DNA from 2 places in the Micromonospora sp. NPDC023869 genome. Region 2 is predicted to be linked to the other one. Evidence: predicted binding sites of a transcription regulator. Region 2 holds the regulator's gene; the other holds the start of a gene.
The links. The regulator HrcA, encoded in region 2, represses chaperone genes, less so after heat shock. The targets are predictions, from matches to a motif close to GGTTNGCACNCTCNNNNNGAGNGTGCNAACC.

Region 1: a site for HrcA is predicted at 2,677-2,707, ahead of groES (co-chaperone GroES). Genes of this name have one in related genera too.

What each region holds. Positions count from the first base shown of each region.
Region 1 is NZ_JBVHKD010000002.1:479,352-488,327, reverse strand. Features, by position in the region: gene ACZ31C_RS07920 (THUMP-like domain-containing protein) at 1-785, opposite strand, end outside; gene ACZ31C_RS07915 (DUF397 domain-containing protein) at 1,501-1,692, opposite strand; gene ACZ31C_RS07910 (helix-turn-helix domain-containing protein) at 1,683-2,474, opposite strand; gene groES (co-chaperone GroES) at 2,841-3,155, shown strand; gene groL (chaperonin GroEL) at 3,226-4,869, shown strand; gene ACZ31C_RS07895 (molybdopterin-dependent oxidoreductase) at 4,992-6,671, shown strand; gene ACZ31C_RS07890 (WhiB family transcriptional regulator) at 6,729-7,112, opposite strand; gene ACZ31C_RS07885 (helix-turn-helix transcriptional regulator) at 7,367-8,167, shown strand; gene ACZ31C_RS07880 (DUF5319 domain-containing protein) at 8,275-8,685, opposite strand; gene guaB (IMP dehydrogenase) at 8,907-8,976, shown strand, end outside.
Region 2 is NZ_JBVHKD010000019.1:30,593-39,568, forward strand. Features, by position in the region: gene ACZ31C_RS31215 (PhoH family protein) at 1-74, opposite strand, end outside; gene ACZ31C_RS31220 (serine hydrolase domain-containing protein) at 300-1,646, opposite strand; gene ACZ31C_RS31225 (histidine triad nucleotide-binding protein) at 1,676-2,038, opposite strand; gene ACZ31C_RS31230 (SDR family NAD(P)-dependent oxidoreductase) at 2,131-2,892, shown strand; gene ACZ31C_RS31235 (16S rRNA (uracil(1498)-N(3))-methyltransferase) at 2,992-3,726, opposite strand; gene dnaJ (molecular chaperone DnaJ) at 3,728-4,873, opposite strand; gene hrcA (heat-inducible transcriptional repressor HrcA) at 4,947-5,969, opposite strand; gene ACZ31C_RS31250 (DUF4870 domain-containing protein) at 6,180-6,812, shown strand; gene hemW (radical SAM family heme chaperone HemW) at 6,828-8,051, opposite strand; gene ACZ31C_RS31260 (enoyl-CoA hydratase-related protein) at 8,072-8,860, shown strand; gene ACZ31C_RS31265 (hypothetical protein) at 8,972-8,976, shown strand, end outside.

The DNA.
Region 1 (8,976 bases), on a different contig from region 2:
CACGAGGCGTTAGCAGGGGACCCCTCCTTGCACACGGTCGCGCGGCGCGGGTGCTCGGCGAGCGGGCCGCACCAGAGGGCCGCCTCGACCAGGTCGCCGTCGACGCCGACCCACTCGGCCTCGGCACCGGCCGGGATCAGGGCGTGGTCGAGACCCGGCGCCACCTTCACCACCGTGCGCGGCACCCGTCCGGCGAGCCCGACGACGAAGTCCCAGGGCGGCGAGTACGCGTTCGGGTCGAAGATCCGGCGACCGGTGCCGGCCCGACGACGCGCCGGATCGCAGAAGACCGCGTCGACCCGGGTCACGTCGAACGTGGTGGCGTCGCCGCACTCGACCGTGACGAGGTCGGCCAGGCCGGCAGTGTGAGCGTTCGCCTCGGCGAGCGCGGCGGTGAGCGGGTCGGCCTCCACCGCGTACACCCGGATGCCGGCGCGAGCGGCGGCCAGCGCGTCGGCGCCCAACCCGCACCCCAGATCCGCCAGGGTGCCCACCCCGGCGGCCCGCAGTCGTCGCGCCCGGCGTTCCGCGACGACCCACCGGGTGGCCTGCTCCAGACCGGGCCGGGTGAAGAACATGCCGCTCGCCTCCGGCCCGAACTTGCCGGTGGCGCGGCGGCGCAACTCCGCCTGGGTCAGTGCCGCCGCCGCCAGTCCGGCCGGCACCCCGGCGGCGCGGAGCGTGGCCGCCGCGTGCAGTGGGTCGCCGCCGGCCACCCGCCCCGCCGCGTCGAGCGCAGCCGACCCCTCGTCGGTACGCAACGCGGCAAACTGCTCCAGATCCACCCGCCCATTGTCCGGGCCGCCACCCGTCCCCGCCCCGGCCGCCCCCGCCCGGCGCTCTCCTGTTCATGATCGTGCTCGATCCAGGATCGAGTGGTCTCGCGGTCGCCTGGATACCACTCGATCCTGGATCGAGCGGCTGCGGGCGGTCGACGGGTTCCTCGCGGAGGCAGGTGACCTCGACACCGTTCGCGGCATCTCGTCCGCCCGCCGATCATGCAGCAGCCCGCCCATCGCCCGTCGATCATGGAGTCGTGGCTCGTGCAAATGCCCTGGATCAGGGCGTTTCGTCGACCACAACTCCATGATCGACGAGGCGGGCGGGCGGCGGCGGGGCGGCGACGGGGCGGCAAGCCACGAGGCGGCGGGACGGCGGAGCTGCGAGGCGGCGGGGCGGCGGCAGGGCGATGGGACGGCGGGGCGACGGCGGGGCCACGAGGCGACGGGCGACGGCAGGGCCACGGGGCGACTGCCGGACCAACCACCTGGGCCAGCACCGGAGGCGACATGGCGGCGAGGCCACAAGGCCGCGAGGCCGCAGGGCCACGATGTGACAAGGTGGCGGGGCCGCAAGGCGGTGGCGCCACGAGGTGACGAGGGGGCGGGGCGCGTTGTGGGTGGTGGAGGGGCGACTACGGCGGCGTTTGCTGTGGTCGACGCCGACGCCGACGCCGACGCCGACGCCAGCGTCAGCGCCCGGGTGTGGGTGTGGGGGTGGTCAGCGGGTGGAGTGGTGGGTGGTGACGAAGGCGTGCCAGGCGGCCGGGGTGAAGGTGAGCGCCGGGCCGGTCGGGTCCTTGCTGTCGCGTACGGCGACCACGCCGGTCAGGTTGTCGGCCACCTCGACGCAGGCACCGCCATTTTGATTGCTGCGGGAGGACTTGCGCCAGGCGGCACGGGTCAGGTCCATGAGTTCGCCACTTCCTCGATCAGGCGGGCGGACTGCCGGCGCGGCAGCGCCTCACCGGCCACAGTCTCCCAACGCCGTCCGAGGCTGGCAAGCTCGTTTGGGCTGTCCACGGTGTGCCCCCGGAGTTGGTTGTCCAGGTGGGCCACCTCGGTGCCGTCGACGAGCCGGGCCAGCACGAACGGCCCGGCAAGCCCGCCGTACCACGGGGTCTCGGTCGGCACGATCCGTACCTGGACGTGCGAATGGTCGGCGAGGGCGCGCAGGTGCTCCAGTTGCTCGCGCATGGTCGTGGGCTCGCCCACCTGTCGGCGCAGCGCCTGCTCGTCGAGCACCGCGACGAGCTGTGGCGGCTCCTCGCGGGCGAGGATCTCCTGCCGCGCCATCCGGGCCAGCACCCGCTTCGCGATCTGCTCGTCGGTCAGCGGCGGCCCGACCCGCAACATCTCCCGCGCGTACGCCTCGGTCTGGAGCAGCCCCGGCACCACCGGCGGGTCGTACCAGCGCAGCGCGACGGCCTCCCGCTCGATCTCGCCCCACGGCCGGAACCAGTCCGGCTCGGCGTTCAGCCGGATCAGCTCCAGCATCCCGACGAAGAGTCCGCCGGTCTCCAGCACCTTGTCGAACCGGGCCAGGTAGTCGGCGCTGAGCTGGTTCTGCCCGGTCTCCATCGCGCTGATCGACGACGGAGCGTAGTTGACCATCTTGCCCAGTTCCTCCTGGCTGAGCCCGCGCAGCTTGCGGGCCCGGCGCAGTTGGTCGCGCAGGAAATCCAGGGTTGGCATGTCCGCCATCTGTCCGCCCTCCGTCACGTAGTCGCGCCGGAGAGTAAGGGTCGGTCGTTCGGTGGGGAAGCGAGTGTCGGCGTGTTGCGGTCAACCGTGGCGAACGCTGGCACAAGAGCGGCAGAAGAGTGGGGAGGAGTGGCGACACGAGGTGGGGAGTTGGCACTCTCCTTGACGGAGTGCTAGCCGAGGAATAACCTGCGATTAGCACTCTCACCCTGAGGGTGCCAACGTCCGGGCCCTGGTGCCCGGGGGTTGAACGCCAGGCGGACCGGCACCCGCGACGACGGCCCCGCCCGGTGGCATGTGGCAATTGACGCCGGTCGGCATGCCGATCGGTAACGAAACCAAGTACCCCAGGAGGGTATGCCCGTGACTACCGCGACCAAGGTTGCGATCAAGCCGCTCGAGGACCGCATCGTGGTCCAGGCGAACGAGGCCGAGACCACCACCGCCTCGGGCATCGTGATCCCCGACACCGCCAAGGAGAAGCCGCAGGAGGGCACCGTCCTCGCTGTCGGCCCGGGCCGGATCGACGACAAGGGCAACCGCGTGCCGATCGACGTCTCCGTCGGCGACACCGTCCTCTACTCGAAGTACGGCGGCACCGAGGTCAAGTACGCCGGCGAGGAGTACCTGGTGCTCTCCGCCCGCGACGTCCTCGCGGTCATCGAGAAGTAACCAACCGATCAGTGACGTTGCCCCGGTCCGGCTCGCCGGGCCGGGGCAACCTCGCGTCGAAGGGACATTCATGGCGAAGATCCTGAGCTTCTCGGACGACGCCCGGCACCTGCTGGAGCACGGTGTCAACGCGCTCGCGGACGCGGTCAAGGTCACCCTCGGGCCGCGCGGGCGCAACGTCGTCCTGGACAAGAAATTCGGTGCGCCGACGATCACCAACGATGGTGTGACCATCGCCAAGGAGATCGAGCTCACCAACCCGTACGAGAACCTCGGCGCGCAGCTGGTCAAGGAGGTGGCGACCAAGACCAACGACGTCGCCGGCGACGGGACCACCACCGCGACCGTGCTGGCCCAGGCCATGGTCCGCGAGGGCCTGCGCAACGTCACCGCGGGTGCCAACCCGGCCGGCCTCAAGCGGGGCATCGACGCGGCCTCCGCGAAGGTCTCCGAGGCGCTGCTCGGCAAGGCCGTCGAGGTCGCCGACAAGAAGGCCGTGGCGCACGTCGCGACGGTCTCCGCGCAGGACTCCACCATCGGTGAGCTGATCGCCGAGGCGATGGAGCGGGTCGGCCGCGACGGTGTGATCACCGTCGAGGAGGGCTCCGCCCTGCACACCGAGCTGGACGTGACCGAGGGTCTCCAGTTCGACAAGGGCTTCATCTCGCCGAACTTCGTCACCGACGCGGAGTCGCAGGAGTCCGTCCTGGAGGACGCGTACATCCTGATCACCACGCAGAAGATCTCGGCGATCGAGGAGCTGCTGCCGCTGCTGGAGAAGGTCCTCCAGAACAACAAGCCGCTGCTGATCGTCGCCGAGGACGTCGAGGGTCAGGCCCTGTCCACCCTGGTGGTCAACGCGATCCGCAAGACCCTCAAGGTCTGCGCGGTCAAGGCCCCCGGCTTCGGTGACCGCCGCAAGGCGATGCTCCAGGACATGGCGATCCTGACCGGCGCCGAGCTGGTCGCGCCCGAGCTGGGCTACAAGCTCGACCAGGTCGGCCTGGAGGTGCTGGGCACCGCCCGGCGCATCGTGGTCGACAAGGAGAACACCACGATCGTCGACGGTGGCGGGCAGGGCACCGAGGTCACCGACCGGGTCGCGCAGATCCGCAAGGAGATCGAGGCGTCGGACTCGGAGTGGGACCGGGAGAAGCTCGCCGAGCGGCTGGCCAAGCTCTCCGGTGGCATCGCGGTGGTCAAGGTCGGCGCGGCCACCGAGGTCGAGATGAAGGAGCGCAAGCACCGCATCGAGGACGCCATCGCCGCGACCAAGGCCGCGGTCGAGGAGGGTACGGTCCCCGGTGGCGGTGCCGCCCTGGCCCAGATCCTCCCGGTGCTCGACGACGACCTGGGCTTCACCGGTGACGAGAAGGTCGGCGTCTCGATCGTGCGCAAGGCGCTGGTCGAGCCGCTGCGCTGGATCGCCCAGAACGCCGGCCACGACGGTTACGTGGTGGTGCAGAAGGTCGTCGCCGCCGAGTGGGGCACCGGCCTCGACGCCGCCGTCGGCGAGTACGTCGACCTGGCCAAGGCGGGCATCATCGACCCGGTCAAGGTGACCCGCAACGCGGTCACCAACGCCGCGTCGATCGCCGGTCTGCTGCTCACCACCGAGAGCCTCGTGGTGGACAAGCCGAAGGAGGCGGAGCCCGCCGCCGGTGGTCACGGCCACGGCCACGGGCACGGCCACCAGCACGGCCCGGGTTTCTGACCCGAGGAGTACGTGGACGCGGGGCGCATCGTCGACGACGGTGCGCCCCGCGTGTGTTCCGGCCCGGTCACGCCGGGTCGAGGTGACTACCGGTCGGGCGTCCGGTCGGAAACACTGGACCGGTGAGCAGTACGACTCCCCGGTACGCCGCCCTGGCCGGTGTCGCCGCCGCAGCGGCGGCCATCGGTGCCGCCGAAGTGGTGGCGGTGCTGACCGGCCCTCGTTCCGCCCCGCTGGTGGCCGTCGGTGGGCTGGTCGTGGACGCCGCCCCCGAGCCGGTGAAGCGGTTCGGCATCGCGGTCTTCGGCACGTACGACAAGATCGCCCTGCTGGTCGGGACGGCATTGCTGCTGGCCGCCTTCGCCGCCCTGCTGGGTGTGCTGGCCGTCCGCCGTCTGGTGGTCGGCCTGGCCGGTATCGCGGCGTTCGCCGCGCTGGGTGCCGGTGCGGCGCTGACCCGGGCCGGCGCGGACGGCCTGGACGCGCTGCCGTCGCTGGTCGGCGCGCTGGTCGGCGGCGTGACGCTCTGGGCGTTCGTCGCCGGTCCGCTGGAACTCGACCCGTGGCCCTGGTCCCCGCCGACCGAGCAGCGTCCACCCGGCCCGGGGGAAGTCGAACCGCCACGCGCGCCCGGCCCGGGCCAAGCGGGAGCGCTGCGCGCACCTGAGCCGGCCGGGACCGGACCCCAACGTCCACCCGCGCCGGACGGGGCAGGGGCGCGGCGGAGTACCGACCCGGAGTCGCGGCGACGGTTCCTCACCGGTGTCGGCGCGGTGCTCGGGGTGGCCGTCGTCGGCGGTGCGGCTGGGCGGTGGTGGGCCGGTCGACGTGGTGTCGCCGACGCACGGGCGGCGATCAGGCTGCCCGCCCCGGTCTCCGCCGCGCCGCCGCTGCCCGCCGGTGTCGACCTTCAGGTGCCGGGCCTGGCGTCCTTCGTCACCGAGAACCGGCGCTTCTATCGCATCGACACCGCACTCGTGGTGCCGCAGGTGGATCCGGAGACGTGGCGGCTGCGCATCCACGGCCGGGTGCGCAACCCGGTGACGCTGAGCTTCGCGGACCTGCTGGCCCGGCCGATGGTGGAGCGGTACGTCACCCTGGCCTGCGTCTCCAATGAGGTCGGCGGCGACCTGATCGGCAACGCGCGGTGGCTCGGCGTGCCGCTCCGGGAACTGCTCGACGAGGTGCAGCCGCTCGACGGCGCGGACCAGGTGGTCGGGCGCTCGGTGGACGGCTGGACCTGCGGCACCCCGACGGCGGTGCTGCGGGACGGGCGGGACGCGTTGCTCGCCGTCGGCATGAACGGCGAACCGCTGCCGGTGGCGCACGGATTCCCCGCCCGGATGGTGGTGCCCGGCCTGTACGGCTACGTGTCGGCGTGCAAGTGGATCACCGAGCTGGAGTTGACCAGTTTCGCCGACTTCGACGCGTACTGGGTGCCTCGGGGCTGGTCCGCCGAAGGGCCGGTGAAGACGCAGTCGCGGATCGACACGCCCCGTCCGCGCCACCGTCCGGCCGCCGGCCCGGTCACCGTGGCCGGGGTGGCGTGGGCGCAGCACCGGGGCGTACGCCGGGTCGAGGTACGCGTCGACGGTGGACCCTGGCAGGAGGCGGAGTTGGTGCCGACCGCCTCGGTGGACACCTGGGTGCAGTGGTCCTGGCGGTGGGAGGCGACGCCCGGCGAGCACACGCTCCAGGTCCGGGCGACGGACCGCGCCGGCGAGACGCAGACCGGGCAGCGTCAGGCGGTGGCACCGGACGGCGCGACCGGCTGGCACTCGGTCACCCTGACGGTCGAGTGACGCACAGACCGACGCCGCGCTTCCGGGGGGCGGGAGCGCGGCGTCGGGGGCGTTCGGTCAGGCGACGTTGCGTTGGGGCGGGAGGGCCGCCCGGTGGGAGCTGCCCAGTCGGGCCTCCAACCGGTTGACGTCGACCCGGCTCTGCCGACGGTCGGCGAGGTCCTCCCAGCCGACCGCGAGCAGGCGCAGCCGCTCCGACTCGCTGAACCCACCCCACACGCCGTACGGCTCCCGCACGGCCAGCGCGTGGGCGGCGCACTCGGCGCGCACCGGGCAGGCGCGGCAGACGTTCTTGGCGGAGGACTCCCGCCGGAGCCGGGACGATCCGCGCTCGCCGTCGGGGTGGAAGAACTGGGCGCTGTCGCGGCCACGGCAGGAGCCGAGCCGCTGCCAGTCCCACAGGTCGATGATGGGTCCGGGCAGTCTACGTACGTTCGACATCTGCACCCCTCCTCTCGCGCGGCACCGCGAGATACTTCGTGGCCGGCTGTCCGGGCGGCGGGCCGCGCAGGCGCACCGTTCCCGGCCTGAGCCCCTCGGTACCCAGCCCCCTCTCGGCTCACACGTGTGTGATCCAAAACCTTTGGCAGATTGGGGCATATGCCCTATCTGTCGGAAAAGTTGGAAGAGTTGCCGGGAACCTCCTCCCGACCCCACCCGGTCATGGTCTGCTCGTGTGCGGAGAGGAGATCACAGTGCGTACGGTTCTCGTGTGCGTTCGGACGCCGCTCGCGGCGCAGCACCTGACCTCCGCGGCAGCGCGGTTGGGACTGTCGGGTGCGGTCCGGACGGCGGTCTCCGATCCGGAGGTGATGTTGCGGCTCGCCGAGCGCCCCGCCGACGTGGTGCTCGCCGACACCGCCATCACCCGGCCCGACAGCGCCGGCTTCGTCCGCCGGGTCCTGGCCCGCGCGCCGCAGGCCAGCGTGCTGCTGCTCGGCGCGGAGGAGTCCGAGGCGGCGGCGGCAACCATCAGCGCCGGTGCGCGCGGACTGATCCAGGGCGTGGACCACGATCTCACCAGCGCGGTCGCCAAGGCGCTGCTGCTGCTGGCCGCCTCCGGTCGGGCCAACCGGCCCCGGATCGCCGACCCGGCACGGGACACCGCCGCTGTCGGCGGCCCCGGCCGCCCGGCCCCCGGCACCCGGCCCACCACCGGCGAGGCCGCGTCGGCCTGGCCGGGCGGTGACGCCGCCGGTGGCCCGGCGATGGTGCCGGTGCAGCGGGGTGACGACCCGGCCGAGCCGGACGCCGCTCCCGAGACCGGCAAGGCCGCCCCGGCGCGGGCCGACCGGTCCACCGTCGGCCTCACCGAACGGGAACTCCAGGTGCTGCTCGGCATGGCCGAGGGCAAGAGCAACGCCGAGATCGGCCGCGAGCTGTTCGTCTCCGAGGACACCGTGAAGACCCACGCCCGGCGGCTGTTCCGCAAGCTGGGCGCCCGGGACCGGGCACACGCGGTGGCCGCCGGCTTCCGGGCCGGCCTGGTCGCCTGACACCGACTGGTTAGCAGGGGCCCCCTGCTAACGCCTGGTGTATAGGAAGGGCCCCCTCCTTACCGGCCATCGGACGGCGGCTACGGCCCGGCGGCAGGCGGCGCGGCTCAGTCCCGGCCGGTGGGCTCGTCCTCGGTGCCCTCGCTGAGGGTGTCGTGCACGCCGTCGGCGTACCCCCGGGCGTAGTCCCAGGTGACGTAGTGGTCCGGGTCGGGGTCGTAGGCCGGCTCGTGCACCCGGGGACGGCCCGAGCTGAGCAGGTGACGCAGGTTGCCCCGGAGCAGGTCCCAGTCGAAGTAGTGCGGCTCCCGGCAGTCCTCACACTCGATGACGAGCCCGCGTACGCCGATCGGCGCCAGCAGCGCCTGGTAGATCTCCAGATCGGCGAGGTCTTCCAGCACGTCCTGACGTTCGACGTCGGTCAGCGGGTCGAGCGGGGCGTCGCGACCGGGGCCGTCCAGATCGGCCGACGGGTCGGTCGGATCGCCGGTGAACGGGTCGATGGGCTCGTCGTGCACCCCCTCACCGTAGACCCAAGGCACGTCGGACGCCTGTCCCCCTTCGCGCAAGCCGACGTACCCCGCTGAGGTCGTCGCCACCCCGCCGCGCGGACCGCCGGACGCGGGTGTGGCCCCGGCCACTGGGTACGATGGGGCTGACGCACCCTCGCCCGGCGCTCGCCGGTGCCCACCCGTGCCACCTCGCTGAAGCCCCGTTCGACCAGCTCAGGAGAGCAATCGTGGAGAATTCGCCTCGTTCCGACCTATTCGCTGGCGCCGAGGGTGGCGAGCTGGGCGGCCATCTGCCCG
Region 2 (8,976 bases):
ACCATGATCTTCGAGTCGGGGACCGTGATCTTGGTCTGCACCCTGGGCGGGCCGGGAGGTGGGGTGCCGGTCATAGGTCGGGCCGAGGGGCCCTGCGCCACCTGCTCTCGATCTCGGCGCCGGGCCTGCTGCCACGGCGTGCGGATGTTGGCTCCATCGTATCGGTTCAACGGCGCGGACACGCCGCCCATTTCCCCCGGCAACGGCCGGGCGTGGCCCCTCGGTGCGCCTGCTCACACGGGCGACGGCGAGCGACCGCCGCGCCATCCGACGACTGGTGCACAAGTAGACAAAACTCCTCAGCTTCCGGCCCGGAAGTCGTACCTGTCGAAGGTCTCCTGCCGTCGGGTGAACCGGTAGGTCGCCCAGTGCATCCGGACCACCTCGCCGACGGAGTCCCGGGTCAGCCGGAGCAGTTCGCCGACCTCCCGGCCGGAGACCGTCCGGAACACGTCCGGCTGCTCCGGCACCGGCGCGAAGACCGCCGGCGGCTTCTCCGACGGGTCACCGGCACCCCGGGCCTGCAGGGCACCGTCGTGCCAGCCGAAGACGTACTCGAAACCCTCGCCCCACCAGCGACCGAGCAGCCCGCGCAGGTGCTCCGGAGCCGGTGTGCCCGGCTGCCACGGCACGATGTCGGCCGGGTCGTGCTCGACCGAGGCGGCGAGCAGCCGGTGCGGCAGCTCCAGCACGTCCACGGCGGTACCGGAGGAACCCAGCACGGCGGCGCCGAACGCGGCGGGAGCGTCCTCGCCGCCCCGCCGGCCGTACACCCCGGCGAGGAACCCGGGCATCGCGCCGTCGTGCCCGACGTGCACCACCCGCTGGCCCTGCGGCAGCAGGAGCAGGCCCAGGCCGAAACCGCCGGACCACGACGTCTCGTCGGTGACCGTCACCGGCCAGCGCATCTGTTCGAGCGTGGCCGGCGCGAGCACCGCGCCGGTCGGATCCAACGCCACCGGATCGGCCAGGAAGGCCGCCCAGCGGGCCATGTCACCGGCGGTGCTCCACAGCTGCGCGGCGGGGCCGACCGCGCCGAAGTCGGTCGGCGGCTCCGGACGCGCCTCGTCGGAGTACGCGTCGACCAGGAACCCGGTCGCCGCGCGGGGCCCCGGGTCGACCGTGGTCGCGGTCAGCCCCAGCGGGACGAGTACCCGCTCGGTCAGCACCTCGGCCCAGGTCCCGCCCCGCACCTGGCCGACCAGCCGACCGAGCAGGGCCATCCCCAGGTTCGAGTAGTGGTAGCGACGGCCCGGCGGCAGCACCCGCTCCGCCCGGGCCAACTCGGCGACCAGCCGGTCGGCGTCCGGTGCCCGCAACGTGTCCCAGACGTCGCCGTACGGCTCCCGTTGCAGGCCGGCGGTGTGCGACAGCAACCGACGCACGGTCAGCTCGCCGTGGGCCGGCAGGTCCAGATGCCGGTCCAGCGGATCGTCCAGGTCGAGCAGGCCGTCGTCGCGGCACTGGAGGGCGAGCACGGCGGTGAAGGTCTTGGTCACCGACCCGATGCGGAACCGGGTGTCCGCGTCCAGCGCGGTGTCGTTGCCGGTGCCGCCGACCGCGCAGGTCCACAGCGGGCGGTCGGCCCGGTGCACCGCCGCCGCCAGGGCCGGCACCCGTCCCCGTGCCTGGACCTGCCGCACCATCCGGTCGAGCCGACCGGTGGCGGCTGTGGTCACGCCACGCTCCGGGCCAGCATCGGCCCGAGCGGCGCACCGCCCAACAGGTGCGCGTGCACGTGGAAGACCTCCTGGCCGCCGTACGCCCCGGTGTTGAACATCAGCCGGAAGCCGTCCCCGAGCAGCCCCTCGTCCTCGGCCACCGCGGCGGCCGTGGCCAGCACCTCACCGGCCAGCGCCGGGTCGCCGGCGGCCAGGGTGGCCACGTCGGCGTAGTGCTCCTTGGGAACGATCAGGACGTGCACCGGCGCCTTCGGGTCGATGTCGCGGAAGGCGAGCGTGGTGGGGGTCTCACGGACCACGGTGGCCGGGATCTCCCCGGCGACGATCCGGCAGAACAGGCAGTCAGGAGTACTCACCGGGGCAGTGTAAGGAAGGGTCCCCTGCTAACGCCTCGTGTATAGGAAGGGTCCCTTCCTCACATCCGGGCGGGTGCGGCAGGATGGCGCGCATGGCAGGGCGGGCGGTACTGGTCACGGGTGGTTCACGCGGCATCGGGCGGGCGGTGGTCACGGCGTTCGCCGCCTCCGGCGACCGGGTGGCGATCCACCACCGCGACTCGGCGGAACTGGCCGAGGCGTTGCGGGCCGAGCTTCCCGGCGACGGCCATCTGGTGGTCCGCGCCGACCTGGCCGACCCCGACGCGGTACGGGCGATGGTGGACGAGGCGGCGGAACGACTCGGCGGGCTCGACGTACTCGTCAACAACGCCGGGGTGTTCGGCCCGGCCGATCCACCGCACCCGGTCTTCGAGAGCAGCTACGAGCAGTGGCAGCGACGGTGGCGCGAGGTCCTCGACACCAACCTGCTCGGCGCCGCCAACGCCGCCTGGTGCGCGGCCCAGCACATGCGCTCGGGCGGTGGGCGCATCGTCAACGTCTCGTCGCGTGGCGCGTTCCGGGGCGAGCCCGCCAACCCGGCGTACGGCGCCAGCAAGGCCGGGCTCAACGCGATGGCCCAGTCGCTCGCGGTGGCGCTGGCGCCGTACGGCATCGCGGTCGCCACGGTCGCGCCCGGTTTCGTGGCGACCGACATGACCAACGAGCACCTGAAGTCGCCGCGCGGCGACGCGGTCCGGGCACAGAGCCCGTTCGACCGGGTGGCCCGCCCCGAGGAAATCGCGGCGGCGGTGCACTGGTTGGCCAGCCCCGAGGCGGAGTGGGCCTCTGGCACCATCGTGGACCTCAACGGCGCCTCCTACCTGCGCACCTAGAGATCCCCGGCCGGAGAGTGCCGCGTCCGACCACAAACCGTTGCGTCCGTTGAAGCAGAGCAAAGGGGCCGAGGCGCATACCCCCGGCCGGTTTGACGGTCACCAGCGCAGCAGGCGGGTGGCGAGTACGGCCAGGGCGGCCACCCCGGCCGTGGAGGTACGCAGCACCGACGGGCCGAGTCGGACCGGCTGCGCGCCGGCCTCCTGGAAGGAGGTCAGCTCGGCCGGGCCGATGCCGCCTTCCGGGCCGACCACCAGCACGATCTCGCCCCGGTCGGGCAGCTCGACGGTGGTCAGCCGGTCGCTCGCCTCCTCGTGCAGCACGTAGCCGGCGGCGGCACCGGCGATCCGGCGGGCCACCGACGCGCTTGACTCGTCCGGGGCGCCGGCCACCACCGGCAGCCACGCCCGGCGGGCCTGCTTGGCCGCCTCCCGGGCGGTCGCCACCCACTTGCCCCGGGCGCGTACGCCTCGTTCGCCGCGCCACTGCACCACCGAGCGGGACGCCGCCCAGGGCACGATCTCGTCCACGCCCGTCTCGGTCATCGCCTGCACGGCCAACTCGCCCCGGTCACCCTTGGCGATGCCCTGCACCACCACCAGTCGCGGGTTCGCCGCGTCGACGTACCCGCGACCGGTGATGTCCAGGTCGAGCGTGCCTCGGCCGACGGCGGTGACCACGGCGTCGGCGGTGCCGCCCCGACCGTCGGCGAGCAGCAGTTCCTCGCCGACCCGGAGCCGCTGCACGGTGGCCGCGTGATGGCCCTCCGGCCCGTCGAGCACCGTCGAGTCGCCCGTGGGCAGCGACTCGACCAGGAAGAGCGGTGCGGACACCTCAGGCGTGACCGTTGAAGGCGTCGCGCATCCGGGAGAAGAAGCCGCCCTGCTTGCTGAGCTCGGCGACCTCCTCGCCCCGGGTCACGGCGAACTCCCGCAGCATCCGCTCCTGGTCGGCGTCGAGCTTGGTCGGGGTACGCACGTCGAGGTGGACGTAGAGGTCGCCCCGACCGGCACCGCGCAGGTGCGGTACGCCCCGGGCCCGTAGCCGCAGCGTGCTGCCCGGCTGGGTGCCCGGTTTGACGTCGACCGGCTCCTCACTGTCCAGCGTCTTGATGGTCAGCCGGGTGCCGAGCGCGGCGGCGGTCATCGGCACGGTGACCCGGCAGTGCAGGTCGTCGCCCTTGCGGGAGAAGACGTCGTGCGGCCGCTCGTGGATCTCCACGTACAGGTCACCGGCGGTGCCGCCGCCCGGGCCGACCTCGCCCTGCTGCGCCAGGCGGATCCGCATCCCGTCCTCGACGCCGGCCGGGATCTTCACGGTCAGCGAGCGGCGGGTCCGGACCCGGCCGTCACCGGCACAGGTCGGGCAGGGGTGCGGGATGGTGGTGCCGTAGCCCTGGCAGACCGTGCACGGTCGGGCGGAGACCACCTGGCCGAGGAAGGTGCGCTGCACCGACTGCACCTCGCCCCGGCCACCACACGCCTCGCAGGTGGCCAGGTGGGTGCCGGCCGCCGTGCCGGCCCCGGTGCAGGTGGTGCAGAGCACCGCGGTGTCGACCGTGATCGGGGCCTCGACCCCGAAGGCGGTCTCCTGCAGGTCGAGTTCCAGCCGCAGGATCGCGTCGGCCCCGGGCCGGGTACGCGGTCGCGGGCCACGCCCGGCGCCGGTGGCCCCGCCGAAGAAGGCGTCCATGATGTCCTGGAAGCCGACGAAGGGTCCGGCGCCACCGGGGCCGCCCGGTCCACCGGCACCGCCGCCGCCCGGGGCGAGCGGATCGCCACCGAGATCGACGATCTGCCGTTTCCGGTCGTCGGACAACACCTCGTACGCGGCGTTGATGTCCTTGAACTTCTCCTGGGCCTCCGGGTCCGGATTCACGTCCGGGTGGAACTGGCGCGCCAGCTTGCGGTAGGCGCGCTTGATCTCGTCGTCGGAGGCCCCTCGGCTCACGCCGAGAATGCCGTAGTAGTCCCTGGCCACTGGGTTCCGTGTCCTCGTGTTCGTCTCGCGTTACGCCGGTCGGTGGCGGCAGCCTGCCGTCGGCCCTGACTGGTCAGTTCTGGGCCAGCAGCTCGCCCACGTAGCGTGCCACGGCCCTCACCGTGGCGATTGTTCCGGGGTAGTCCATCCGGGTCGGTCCCAGCACGCCCATCCCCCCGACGATGGTCGCGCCCGGGCCGTATCCGGTGCTGACCACGGACGCCGCCCGCAGGTTGTCGATCTGGTTCTCGTCGCCGATGCGGACCCGCAGCGTGCTCGGTTCGACCTCGCCGATGAGCTTGAGCAGCACCACCTCCTCCTCGAGCGCTTCGAGGATGGGGCGCAGCGACCCCTGGAAGTCGAGCAGGCCACCCCGGGCCAGGTTGGCGGTGCCGGCCAGGGCGAGCCGCTCCTCGTGCCGTTCGACGAGGGTCTCCAGCAGGACGGTGGAGAGCGTGGTCATGGCCGCCCGCAGGTGCGGTGCGCACTCGTCGATGAGTGTCTGCACCAGCGGTGGCGTGTCGGACAGGCGGGTGCCGACCAGCTTCTCGTTGACCAGTCGGCGCAGGTCCAGGACGTCGTCGGCGGGGACCGGCGCGGGCAGTTCGACAAGCCGCTGCTCCACCCGGCCGGTGTCGGCGATCATCACCAGCGTCAGCCGGGTGGTGGAGATCGGCACGAGTTCCAGGTGCCGGACGGTGGAGCGGGCCAGGCTCGGGTACTGCACCACGGCGACCTGGCGGGTCAGTTGCGCGAGCAGGCGTACGGTCCGGTGCACCACGTCGTCGAGGTCCACCGCGCCGACCAGGAACCGTTCGATCGCCCGGCGTTCGGCCGGGCTGAGCGGCTTGACCCGACTGAGCCGGTCGACGAAGAGGCGGTAGCCGCGATCGGTGGGCACCCGTCCGGCACTGGTGTGCGGCTGGCGGATGTAGCCCTCCTCCTCCAGCACGGCCATGTCGTTGCGTACGGTGGCCGGGGACACACCGAGTTGGTGCCGTTCCACGAGCGCCTTGCTGCCGACCGGCTCCTGGGTGGCGACGTAGTCCTCGACGATCGCCCGGAGCACGGCGAGTTTCCGGTCGTCGAGACCCATCCTCCCACCTCCTGTCGCAGGTCAGCCCGGAGCGCCCAGAGTGCCAGAGGAACACTCTGGCACTCGACTGTAGCGAGTGCCAGTCTACGTCGGGGTTCCCGTGCCCGCGATGATCAAGTCGTCCCGGTGGTGGCGGAAACCGGCCGACGGGTTGACACGCCCCGGTGTCGCTATGGTGCGTCCGTTGCCGCTGGCACCTACCGTGACCACATGACTGAACCACCTCGTCCTCCAGGGTCCGGCGACGACCCCACTTCCCCACTGTCGGGCTCCTCCGGCCAGCCCGGCTATCCCCCGCCCGGCGACTATCCGCCGCCCACCGGCGACCAGCCCCCGCCGCCCGGTGGTTACGGCCCGCCCGGTGACTATCCGCCGTCAGGTGGCTACCCGCCGCCGGGTGGCTATCCCCCGCCGGGCGAGTACCCGCCGGGTGGCGCACCCGGTGTCGGGTACCCGACGGGTGGTTACGGTCCTCCCGGCGGCGGCTACGCCAACAACGAGGACAAGACCTGGACGCTGATCGCCCACTTCGGTGGCCCGCTCGGGGTGATCGTGGGTGGGGGTCTGCTGGGCTGGGTCGCACCGCTGATCGCGATGATGACCCGAGGCCAGCAGAGCCCGGTGGTCCGGGCACACTCGGTGGCCGCCGTGAACTTCCAGATCACCTGGGCGATCGCCGGGTTGCTCAGTTGGGTGCTCACCGCGATCACCTGCGGCCTGCTCTTCTTCGTGCCTTTCCTGGTCTGGATCGTGCCGGTGATCTTCGGCATCATCGCCGGGGTCAAGGCCAACGAGGGCGCCCTCTACCGCTACCCGATGACCTACGCCTTCGTGAAGCGCTGACCTCGGAGGCGCTTGTCAGGGCAGCAGGTCACGCACCACGGCGTCGGCGAGCAGCCGGCCGCGCACCGTGAGGACGGCGCGGCCGGCCGCGTGGGCCGGCGCGGCGAGCAGGCCCTGCGCCACCGCCCGTGCGGCGGCCGCCCGACCGGCCTCGTCGAGGACGTCCAGCGGCAGCCCGGACGCGAGCCGCAGCCGGAGCATGACGTCCTCCATGTGTGCCTCGCCGTCGGTGAGCACCTCCCGGGCCATCCCGGGAGACTCACCGGCGGCGAGCCGGCTCGCGTACTCGCGGGGGTGCTTCACGTTCCACCAGCGCACGCCACCGACGTGGCTGTGCGCGCCCGGGCCGAGGCCCCACCAGTCGCCGCCGGTCCAGTACAGCAGGTTGTGCCGGCACCGGGCGGCCGGTGTCCGCGCCCAGTTGGACACCTCGTACCAGGAGAAACCGGCCGCGTCGAGAGCGGCCTCGGCGGCCAGGTAACGCTCCGCGGCGACGTCGTCGTCCGGGTACGGCAGCTCGCCGCGTCGCATCCGCGCGGCCAGCCGGGTGCCGTCCTCGACGATCAGGGCGTACGCGCTGACGTGGTCGACGCCCGCCGCCACCACCTGGGCCAGCGACTCGGCGAAGTCCTCCGTCCGCTCCCCCGGCGTCCCATAGATCAGGTCCAGGTTGACGTGCGCGAACCCGGCGTCGCGCGCCTCCAGTGCGGCGGCCGGTGCGCGACCGGCCCGGTGCCGGCGGTCGAGCACGGCGAGCACCCCGGGCGTGGCCGACTGCATGCCGAGCGAGATCCGGGTGTAGCCGGCTGCCCGCAGTTCCTTGAGCGAGACCGGATCGACCGACTCCGGGTTGGCCTCGGTGGTCACCTCGGCGTCGGCGGCCAGCCCCCAGGTGCGGTCGATCGCGTCGAGGATGCGGGCCAGGTCGTCGGCGGGCAGCAGGGTGGGGGTGCCGCCGCCGACGAAAACGGTCTCCACCCGGCCCGGCGGCGTCTCGCCCAGCACCCGCGCGGCGAGTGCCAGCTCGGCGAGCACCGTGTCGGCGTACCCCTCCCGACTCGCGCCGCCGCCCAACTCGTCGGCGGTGTACGTGTTGAAGTCGCAGTAACCGCAGCGGCTGGCGCAGAACGGCACGTGCACGTACACGCCGAAGCCCTGGTGCCCGACGCGGGCGCGGGCGGAGGCGGGCAGCGACCCGTCGGCGGGTACGGGTTCGCCTGCTGGAAGGAGGCCGGGCATGGCCACTAGTGTGCCCTCACATGACCTCTCCCGACGCGTTCGTGCGGGTCGCCACGGCCCACGGGGTGACCACCCTCACCCTGGACAGCCCGCACAACCGCAACGCGCTCTCCACCCCGTTGATGACCGAACTGCTGGCCGGGCTGGCTGCCGCGGTCGACGACGACGCGGTCCGGGTGATCGTGCTGGACCACACCGGCCCGGTCTTCTGTTCCGGGGCGGACCTGAAGGAGACGGCGGCGGCGTACGCCAGCGGCACCGTGCCCGCCGGGATGCTCGGTGACGTGCTCGCGGCGGTCCGGGAGTGCCCGAAGCCGGTGCTGGCCCGGGTGGCCGGTCCGGCACGGGCCGGCGGCCTGGGCCTGATCGCCGCGGCCGACCTGGCGGTCTGCGCGGCGGAGGCCACCTTCGCCTTCACCGAGGTCCGGATCGGGGTGATCCCGGCGGTGATCTCGGCGACGGTGCTGCCCCGGCTGCTCCCTCGGGCCGCCGCCGAGCTGTACCTGACCGGCGACACCTTCGACGGCCGACGGGCCGCCGAGATCGGCCTGGTCACCACGGCGGTGCCCGGCGACGAGCTGGACGCCACGGTCGGGCGCTACCTCGACTCGCTGGTGCGTGGCGCCCCGACGGCGCTGGCCGGTGCGAAGGACCTGCTGCGCCGCCCGGCCGGCACCGACCTGCGCGCCGAGCTGGCGGAGCTGTCCGCGCTCTCCACCGGCTACTTCCTGTCCGGCGACGGCATCGAGGGGGTCACCGCGTTCCGGGAGAAGCGCCCGCCCCGATGGGTCGCCGAACTCGACAGGTGAGGAAGGGCCGCCCCGGGGAACCTCATCAGGCACCGACGACGGGGGAAACCGGTCGGAGCGCTCGTACCGGTCGACGCGGGACGTACGCTTGGCGGACCTTGATACCGGGAGGTGTG